3 linked regions of the Cupriavidus taiwanensis LMG 19424 genome follow. The protein of the gene in region 3 interacts with the protein of the main gene of each other region in a pairwise test. Links are inferred from orthologs where the notes say so. Each region holds a gene or a part of one and is shown on either strand. Other genes may lie near its edges.

Region 1 (2,955 bases), 2.8 Mb from region 3 along the record:
CCTGCAGCCGCTGGCGTCGAGCCTGGCGGTCCTGACCGAGGACGAGAAGGAACTGGGCGTGGTGCTGGTCGACATCGGCGGCGGCACCACCGACATCGCCATCTTCAGCGAAGGCGCGATCCGCCATACGGCCGTGATCCCCATCGCCGGCGACCAGATCACCAACGATATCGCGATGGCGCTGCGCACGCCGACGCCGGACGCCGAGGACATCAAGATCCAGTACGGCATCGCCAAGCAGGCGATCGCCGATCCGGAAGACATGATCGAGGTGCCGGGCGTGGGCGACCGCGGCACGCGCACGCTCAGCCGCCAGGCGCTGGCCGCGGTGATCGAGCCGCGCATCGAAGAGCTGTACTCGCTGGTGCACCAGGTGGTGCGCGAGTCGGGCTATGAAGAACTGTTGTCGTCGGGCGTGGTCATCACCGGTGGGACCGCGATGATGCCGGGCATGGTCGAGCTGGGCGAGGACATCTTCCTGAAGCCCGTGCGCGTCGGCGTGCCCGAGTATCGCGGCAACCTGCACGAGGTGGTGAAGAGCCCGCGCTACGCGACGGTGATGGGCCTGCTGCTGGAAGGCCGCGTGCAACGCATGCGCGGGCGCAAGGTGGCGGTGCAGAGCGGGTCGGTCAAGCAGGTGTGGACCCGCATGAAGGAATGGTTCGTCGGCAATTTCTGAGCCGCGCGCGGATGGATGCGCCGGCGATGCAACGGTGCGCGGGCAGGATGGTCTACCGGACAGGCTTACGCGCCAGGTAACGGTTTTCAGGTTTTCTTTTTTTGGTTTCTTGTTCAGAAACCAGGGGTTGCGGCGGGGAGGCCGCATCGTCTGGGGACTGATTTTTCTCGGAGGCAGTGATGGACTTTGACATGATCGAAACGGAAGTGCAGGACGGCACCATCATCAAGGTGGTCGGCGTGGGCGGCGCGGGCGGCAACGCTGTGCAGCACATGATCAGCCGCGGCGTGCAAGGCGTCGAATTCATCTGCATGAACACCGACGCGCAGGCGCTCAAGCGTTCGACCGCTTCGCGCGTGCTGCAGCTTGGCAACACGGGCCTGGGCGCCGGCGCCAAGCCGGAAGTGGGCCGCAACTGCGCCGAATCGGCGCGCGATCAGATCGCCGACGCCTTGCGCGGCGCGCACATGGTCTTCATCACTGCCGGCATGGGCGGCGGCACCGGCACGGGCGCCGCGCCGATCGTCGCGCAGGTGGCCAAGGAGATGGGCATCCTGACCGTGGGCGTGGTCAGCAAGCCGTTCGACTTCGAAGGCGCACGCCGCGCCAAGGTGGCCGAGCACGGTTCCAGCGAGCTGGAATCGAGCGTCGACTCGCTGATCGTGGTGCTCAACGAGAAGCTGTTCGAAGTGATGGGCGACGACGCTGAGATGGACAAGTGCTTCCAGTGCGCCGACGACGTGCTGCACAACGCGGTGGCCGGCATTGCCGAGATCATCAACGTTGACGGCCTGGTGAACGTCGACTTCGAAGACGTCAAGACGGTGATGGGCGAGCAGGGCAAGGCCATGATGGGGACGGCTACCGTGTCGGGCGTGGACCGCGCCCGCCTGGCGGCCGAGCAGGCCGTGGCCAGCCCGCTGCTGGAAGGCGTGGACCTGTCCGGCGCGCGCGGCGTGCTGGTCAACATCACCGCCAGCCGCTCGCTGAAGCTGTCGGAAACCAAGGAAGTCATGAACACCATCCGCAGCTACGCCGCGGAAGATGCGACCGTGATCTTCGGTACGGTGTACGACGACTCGATGAGCGATGCGCTGCGCGTGACCGTGGTCGCGACCGGCCTGGGCCGCTCGGCCAAGAAGCAGCAGCCGATGACGCTGCTGAAGACCGGTACCGACAACATGCCCGTGCAGATGATGGCCAACATGGCCGCCACCGCCGCGCAGCACAGCTCGCCGGACTACAGCAACCTGGATACGCCGGCGGTGTGGCGCAGCTCGCGTGAGTCGGCTTCGGCCCACGTGGCGGCGCTGCAGGAAAAGGGTGTGGATACGTACGACATCCCGGCCTTCCTGCGCAAGCAGGCAGACTGAAGCCTGCCTGGCGCGGCATCGGTGCCTCCACCGGCCGCCTGACGGAACGCGTCGCCTGGTCGCGATGCACGTGCGCTCCCCATCCGCGCGTGCCTTTGCATGGCTGACATGAACCGCCGGGCTGCCGGCGGCGCCGCGCCTGCGCCGGACTGACTTCACCCGCATCCCGTTGCCGGGTTCGGGCGTGCCGCTGGCCGCCTCCCCGGACTGGTTTCCCGCCTTCCCGGTCGGGATGTATCGCCGTCCGCGCGGCGCACCCAAAAGGTGCGCCGCGCGGACGTCTTTGTAGCGTCTTCGGGTGTATCGGCATTCGTCCGAATATTGGTGCGAACGTAAGCGGATGTGATCCGGCTTTGGCAGCGCCGGCCGGGCGCCTATGATCGTTAGGTTGCCCGGCGGCAACGCGCCGCCATGCGCCCCCGCATCCGTCCTATCCTTCATAGACCCGTTCACACACCCAAGGAAAACCAGAGCGCCATGATCACTGTCGGATCCCGCGTCCCCGACGCCACGCTGTACGAATTTTTCGAGACTGAAAGCAACGGCTGCGCGCTCGGTCCCAATGCCTTCAAGGTGGCGGACCTGGTCCGCGGCCGCAAGATCGTCGTGTTCGGCCTGCCCGGCGCCTTCACGCCGACGTGTTCGGCCAAGCATGTGCCCGGCTTCGTGCAGCATGCCGAAGCATTGCGCGCCGCCGGCGTGGACGAGGTCTGGTGCGTCTCGGTCAACGATGCCTTCGTGATGGGCGCCTGGGGCCGCGAGCAGCAGGTGGCCGGCAAGGTCCGGATGATGGCCGACGGCAGCGCCGAGTGGACGCGCGCGCTGGGCCTGGACCAGGACCTGAGCGCGCGCGGCCTGGGCGTGCGTGCCAAGCGCTTCGCCATGGTGATCGAGGACGGCGTG
Region 2 (2,999 bases), 2.8 Mb from region 3 along the record:
CGGTCCACGCCCGACACGGTAGCCGTCCCCATCATGGCCTTGCCCTGCTCGCCCATCACCGTCTTGACGTCTTCGAAGTCGACGTTCACCAGGCCGTCAACGTTGATGATCTCGGCAATGCCGGCCACCGCGTTGTGCAGCACGTCGTCGGCGCACTGGAAGCACTTGTCCATCTCAGCGTCGTCGCCCATCACTTCGAACAGCTTCTCGTTGAGCACCACGATCAGCGAGTCGACGCTCGATTCCAGCTCGCTGGAACCGTGCTCGGCCACCTTGGCGCGGCGTGCGCCTTCGAAGTCGAACGGCTTGCTGACCACGCCCACGGTCAGGATGCCCATCTCCTTGGCCACCTGCGCGACGATCGGCGCGGCGCCCGTGCCGGTGCCGCCGCCCATGCCGGCAGTGATGAAGACCATGTGCGCGCCGCGCAAGGCGTCGGCGATCTGATCGCGCGCCGATTCGGCGCAGTTGCGGCCCACTTCCGGCTTGGCGCCGGCGCCCAGGCCCGTGTTGCCAAGCTGCAGCACGCGCGAAGCGGTCGAACGCTTGAGCGCCTGCGCGTCGGTGTTCATGCAGATGAATTCGACGCCTTGCACGCCGCGGCTGATCATGTGCTGCACAGCGTTGCCGCCCGCGCCGCCCACGCCGACCACCTTGATGATGGTGCCGTCCTGCACTTCCGTTTCGATCATGTCAAAGTCCATCACTGCCTCCGAGAAAAATCAGTCCCCAGACGATGCGGCCTCCCCGCCGCAACCCCTGGTTTCTGAACAAGAAACCAAAAAAAGAAAACCTGAAAACCGTTACCTGGCGCGTAAGCCTGTCCGGTAGACCATCCTGCCCGCGCACCGTTGCATCGCCGGCGCATCCATCCGCGCGCGGCTCAGAAATTGCCGACGAACCATTCCTTCATGCGGGTCCACACCTGCTTGACCGACCCGCTCTGCACCGCCACCTTGCGCCCGCGCATGCGTTGCACGCGGCCTTCCAGCAGCAGGCCCATCACCGTCGCGTAGCGCGGGCTCTTCACCACCTCGTGCAGGTTGCCGCGATACTCGGGCACGCCGACGCGCACGGGCTTCAGGAAGATGTCCTCGCCCAGCTCGACCATGCCCGGCATCATCGCGGTCCCACCGGTGATGACCACGCCCGACGACAACAGTTCTTCATAGCCCGACTCGCGCACCACCTGGTGCACCAGCGAGTACAGCTCTTCGATGCGCGGCTCGATCACCGCGGCCAGCGCCTGGCGGCTGAGCGTGCGCGTGCCGCGGTCGCCCACGCCCGGCACCTCGATCATGTCTTCCGGATCGGCGATCGCCTGCTTGGCGATGCCGTACTGGATCTTGATGTCCTCGGCGTCCGGCGTCGGCGTGCGCAGCGCCATCGCGATATCGTTGGTGATCTGGTCGCCGGCGATGGGGATCACGGCCGTATGGCGGATCGCGCCTTCGCTGAAGATGGCGATGTCGGTGGTGCCGCCGCCGATGTCGACCAGCACCACGCCCAGTTCCTTCTCGTCCTCGGTCAGGACCGCCAGGCTCGACGCCAGCGGCTGCAGGATCAGGTCGTGCACTTCCAGGCCGCAGCGGCGCACGCACTTGACGATGTTCTGCGCGGCGCTGACCGCGCCGGTGACGATATGCACCTTCACTTCCAGGCGGATGCCGCTCATGCCGATGGGCTCGCGCACGTCTTCCTGGCCGTCGATGATGAATTCCTGCGTCAGGATGTGCAGGATCTGCTGGTCGGTCGGGATATTGACCGCCTTGGCGGTCTCGATCACGCGCGCCACGTCGGTCTGCGTAACCTCCTTGTCCTTGATGGCCACCATGCCGCTGGAATTGAAGCTGCGGATATGGCTGCCGGCAATGCCGGTGAAGACCTCCGAAATCTTGCAGTCGGCCATCAGCTCGGCCTCTTCCAGCGCCTTCTGGATCGACTGCACGGTGGCCTCGATGTTGACCACGACCCCTTTCTTCAGACCCTTGGACTCAGACTGGCCCATCCCGATCACCTCGTAGCTGCCGTCGGGGCGCAGTTCCGCCACCACGGCCGCCACCTTCGAGGTGCCGATATCGAGACCGACCAACAGGTCCTTGTATTCCTTGCTCATCGGGTTTTCTCCGCGTTCTTGCTCTTCAGTCGCGTCGGATTGTTGTTGGATGTACCTGAAACCGTTGCGGCCGCCCCCGGCCTGGCGGCACTCGTTGCCGCGCTCGCCGCCTTGGCCTTGGCCGCTTTTTCGGCCTTCTCGGCCCGCACCGCCGCCGCGATCTGCGCCTCGGTCAGGAAGCGCGCGTTGGCGGCGCGGATGGCGAAGCCGTTGGGATAGCGCAGGTCGGCATATTCGATCTGGCTGCCCCATTGCTGCGTGACCTGCGGCCAGGCCGCGACGAAGCGGCGCACGCGCTGGTCCATCGCGGTGCGGTCCTCGTCGTTCTGCTCGCGGCCCAGCTCGACCTCCATGCCGTTGGACAGGCGCGCGCGCCAGGCGTAGCGGCCGGACAGCGCCACCGCCAGCGGCTCGGCCTTGAGCGGCTTGAACCACTGGCGCATGACCTCGAGCTTTTCGATCACATCGCCTTCGCTGTCCGGCGGGCCGTCCAGCGCCAGCAGCTGCGCGTCCTCTTCCGCCTCGGCGGTGTTGGCGACGAAGATCTCGCCATAGGTATTGATCAGCCGGCCGCTGTCGGGCGCGCCCCAGGTGCCCAGCGCCTCGTGCTCCTCGACCTCGACCGCCAGGCCGTTGGGCCATTCGCGCCGCACGCTGGCGCGCCGCACCCACGGCACCGATTCGAAGGCCTGGCGCGCCGCGTTCAGGTCCAGCGTGAAAAAGTTGCCGCTCAGCTTGCCCAGCGCGCTGGCGCGCACGCTCGGCGCGTTCACGTGGCGCAGGGCGCCCCCGTCCATCGGGCCGATCTCCACGTGCGTGATGGCAAACACCGGCCGCTGCGCCAGCCACAGCAGGCCCGCCGCGAGCGCCATCAGCGCCACCA
Region 3 (3,137 bases):
TCGGTTGGCATCAGGGGTGTTGTACTGGCGGCGGCACGTGGCGCGTGGCGGCACGGCCGGACAAGGGTCATTCGATGACCTTGGGCACCAGGTACAGGCCGTTTTCGGTGGCGGGCGCGGGGCGCTGATAGTCTGCGCGGCGGTCGGTTTCGGTGACCACGTCCTCGCGCAGGCGCTGAACCATGTCGCGCACTGCCGACAGCGGGTGCGCCTGCGGTTCGATGCCGGTGGTGTCGACCGCCTGCATCTGCTCGACCAGCGAGAAAAAGTTGTTCAGCTGCGCAAGCGTCTGGGCGGCCTCGTCATCGCTGGTTTCGATGCGGGCGAGGTGGGCAATGCGCTTGACGTCGGATAGGTCGAGGGCCATGGCGTGGTGGGTCGGATGCTCGTATGCGGAAGGTGCCGGCAGCGGCCGGCGGCCAGCCGTGCGGCGGTGGCGCCGCGCGGTCGGGCAGGGCGGCTCCGGGAGCGCTGCAACGGCGCAACGGAGTCGTCGGAATTACAGGGTTTTTCAGGCCGTAAACGCCCGAAGCAGCAGGAATTATAAGGTATCATTGCGTGCTCCCGACCTTTGGCAACGCCTTCGTCACTTTGCCGCGCGCCCGCCCCCCGCTGGCCCGCCGTGCCCGGCGGCCGAAGGTGCCCGAAGGGAAACCTGGGTCCTCTGATTAGGCCTTTGCCGCCGGCCGCGACACGCCCCAATGCCACGGGCCGCGACGCGCCGGTGCCTGCACATTTTTGTGCGCATTGTCGCGAACTTTCTCGCGAGGTCTAATCAAAGGTTCCCGTAGGGCCAGCCTGCCTGGCAAGACGCGGCGGTGCCGAACCCGACTCCCATCCAGCATCCCGCGGGTCCCCCGCGCCGGAGCGTGGGCGGGCCGGGAAGCCGAGAACCATTCCGTATTCAACACCCAAGCCATGCGTGGCCGGGCCGCTCGCGGCGCCGGCCACTTCGCCTACCCGCGAACACCATCACAGACAGGATTCCTGATGTTCGGATTTCTCCGCAGCTACTTCTCCAACGACCTGGCGATCGACCTCGGCACCGCCAACACGCTGATCTACATGCGCGACAAGGGCATCGTGCTGGACGAGCCCTCGGTCGTTGCGATCCGCCAGGAAGGCGGCCCCAACGCCAAGAAGACCATCACGGCGGTGGGCAAGGAAGCCAAGCAGATGCTGGGCAAGGTCCCGGGCAACATCGAGGCGATCCGCCCGATGAAGGACGGCGTGATCGCCGACTTCACCGTGACCGAGCAGATGCTCAAGCAATTCATCAAGATGGTGCATGACAGCAAGCTGCTGCGCCCGAGCCCGCGCATCATCATCTGCGTGCCGTGCGGCTCGACCCAGGTCGAGCGCCGCGCCATCCGCGAATCGGCGCTGGGCGCCGGTGCCAGCCAGGTCTACCTGATCGAGGAGCCGATGTCGGCGGCGATCGGCGCCGGTCTGCCGGTGTCGGAGCCGTCGGGCTCGATGGTGGTGGATATCGGCGGCGGCACCACCGAGGTGGGCATCATCTCGCTGGGCGGCATGGTCTACAAGGGCTCGGTGCGCGTCGGCGGCGACAAGTTCGACGAGGCCATCGTCAACTACATCCGCCGCAACTACGGCATGCTGATCGGCGAGCAGACCGCCGAGGCGATCAAGAAGGAAATCGGCTCGGCCTTCCCGGGCTCCGAAGTCCGCGAGATGGAAGTCAAGGGCCGCAACCTGTCCGAAGGCATCCCGCGCGCCTTCACCGTGTCGTCCAACGAAATCCTGGAAGCCCTGACCGATCCGCTGAACCAGATCGTGTCCGCGGTGAAGATCGCGCTGGAACAGACCCCGCCCGAACTGGGCGCCGACATCGCCGAGCGCGGCATGATGCTGACCGGCGGCGGCGCGCTGCTGCGCGACCTGGACCGCCTGCTGGCCGAGGAAACCGGCCTGCCGGTGCTGGTCGCCGAAGACCCGCTGACCTGCGTGGTGCGCGGCTCCGGCATGGCGCTGGAACGCATGGACAAGCTCGGCAGCATCTTCTCCTACGAGTAAGAAGGACGCTCACGTGGCGATGCGCGGCCTGCCGGATCGACCGATCATGGCGGCGTCGCGGCGCCTCATCCGCCGGGGCCGGGCCCTGGCAGCTCCCGCCGCCCGACCGTGCCGCGCCTGTCCCCGCCAGGGGCCGGGGCGCGGCACGGCGGGCGGCGGGGCGTTTCCGCGTGGCCTCCGGCCTTTGTTCGGGTAAATGGATTACTCCCCTCCGCCGCTCTTCAAGCAAGGCACCTCGGCCGTCGCCAGGCTGGTCCTGTACGTGGGCATCGCGCTGGCGCTGCTGGTGGTCGATGCCCGTTTCGACGCGCTGCGCGTAGGGCGGCAGGTCGCCGCCACCGTGCTGATGCCGGTCGAGCGCCTGGTGCTGGCGCCGCGCGACGCGTTGCGCACCATGTTCGACTATGCGCAGTCGTCGGCGACGCTCGCCACCGAGAACCGCGAGCTGCGCCAGAACGCCGTGCAGCAAGCCCAGGCCTCGGTGCGCCAGGCTCAGCTCGAGGCCGAGAACAACCAGCTGCGCAAGCTGCTGGGCCTGGCACAGCAGTCGGCCACGCCGGTGACGGCGGCCGAGATCCTGTATGACGCGCGCGACCCGTACAGCCAGCGCATCGTCATCGACAAGGGCAGCCAGCACGGCCTGCGCGCCGGCTATCCGGTGATCGACGAGCGCGGCGTGGTCGGGCAGGTGACGCGCGTGTCGCCGTTCCAGTCCGAGGTGACGCTGCTGACCGACAAGGACCAGGCGATTCCGGTGCAGGTGGTGCGCAACGGGCTGCGCAGCGTCGCCTTCGGCGGCGCCCGCGCGGGCCACCTGGATCTGCGCTTCATGGCCGCCGCCGCCGACCTGCAGCAGGGCGACCTGCTGGTGACCTCGGGCCTGGATGGCACCTATCCGCCGGGCCTGCCGGTGGCGAAGATCGTGCAGATCGAGCGCAAGGCCGATACCGCGTTCTCGCGCGTCTATTGCGAGCCGGTCGCCGGCGTGCGCGCGCACCGCCAGCTGCTGGTGGTGCGCTACGACGCCAACATCCCGGCGCGCGAAGCGGTCGAGGCCCGGCCGGAAGCGCCGGTTAAGGGCGCCAAGTCGGCCGCGGCACGCG

What was found. Proteins that work in one complex are often made in the same cells at the same time.
Region 1: the proteins of RALTA_RS00265 (region 3) and ftsZ interact in binary tests that used the Escherichia coli proteins (3 or more experiments, as listed by UniProt). The link is inferred for Cupriavidus taiwanensis LMG 19424 from one-to-one orthologs.
Region 2: the proteins of RALTA_RS00265 (region 3) and ftsA interact in binary tests that used the Escherichia coli proteins (3 or more experiments, as listed by UniProt). The link is inferred for Cupriavidus taiwanensis LMG 19424 from one-to-one orthologs.

The regions. Positions count from the first base shown.
Region 1 is NC_010528.1:2,880,993-2,883,947, reverse strand. It holds ftsZ (cell division protein FtsZ), read left to right. Parts: upstream 1-858; coding sequence 859-2,052; downstream 2,053-2,955. Other genes in the region: RALTA_RS13250 (peroxiredoxin), read left to right, coding at 2,530-2,955; ftsA (cell division protein FtsA), read left to right, coding at 1-679. UniProt on the Escherichia coli protein: Essential cell division protein that forms a contractile ring structure (Z ring) at the future cell division site. The regulation of the ring assembly controls the timing and the location of cell division.
Region 2 is NC_010528.1:2,882,386-2,885,384, forward strand. It holds ftsA (cell division protein FtsA), read right to left. Parts: upstream 2,117-2,999; coding sequence 884-2,116; downstream 1-883. Other genes in the region: ftsZ (cell division protein FtsZ), read right to left, coding at 1-704; RALTA_RS13265 (cell division protein FtsQ/DivIB), read right to left, coding at 2,113-2,999. UniProt on the Escherichia coli protein: Essential cell division protein that assists in the assembly of the Z ring. May serve as the principal membrane anchor for the Z ring.
Region 3 is NC_010528.1:53,119-56,255, forward strand. Bases 208-3,012 are described here. They hold RALTA_RS00265 (rod shape-determining protein), read left to right. Parts: upstream 208-990; coding sequence 991-2,034; downstream 2,035-3,012. Other genes in these bases: gatC (Asp-tRNA(Asn)/Glu-tRNA(Gln) amidotransferase subunit GatC), read right to left, coding at 208-367; mreC (rod shape-determining protein MreC), read left to right, coding at 2,231-3,012. Outside these bases: more of gatC, read right to left, coding at 68-207; more of mreC, read left to right, coding at 3,013-3,137. UniProt on the Escherichia coli protein: Forms membrane-associated dynamic filaments that are essential for cell shape determination. Acts by regulating cell wall synthesis and cell elongation, and thus cell shape.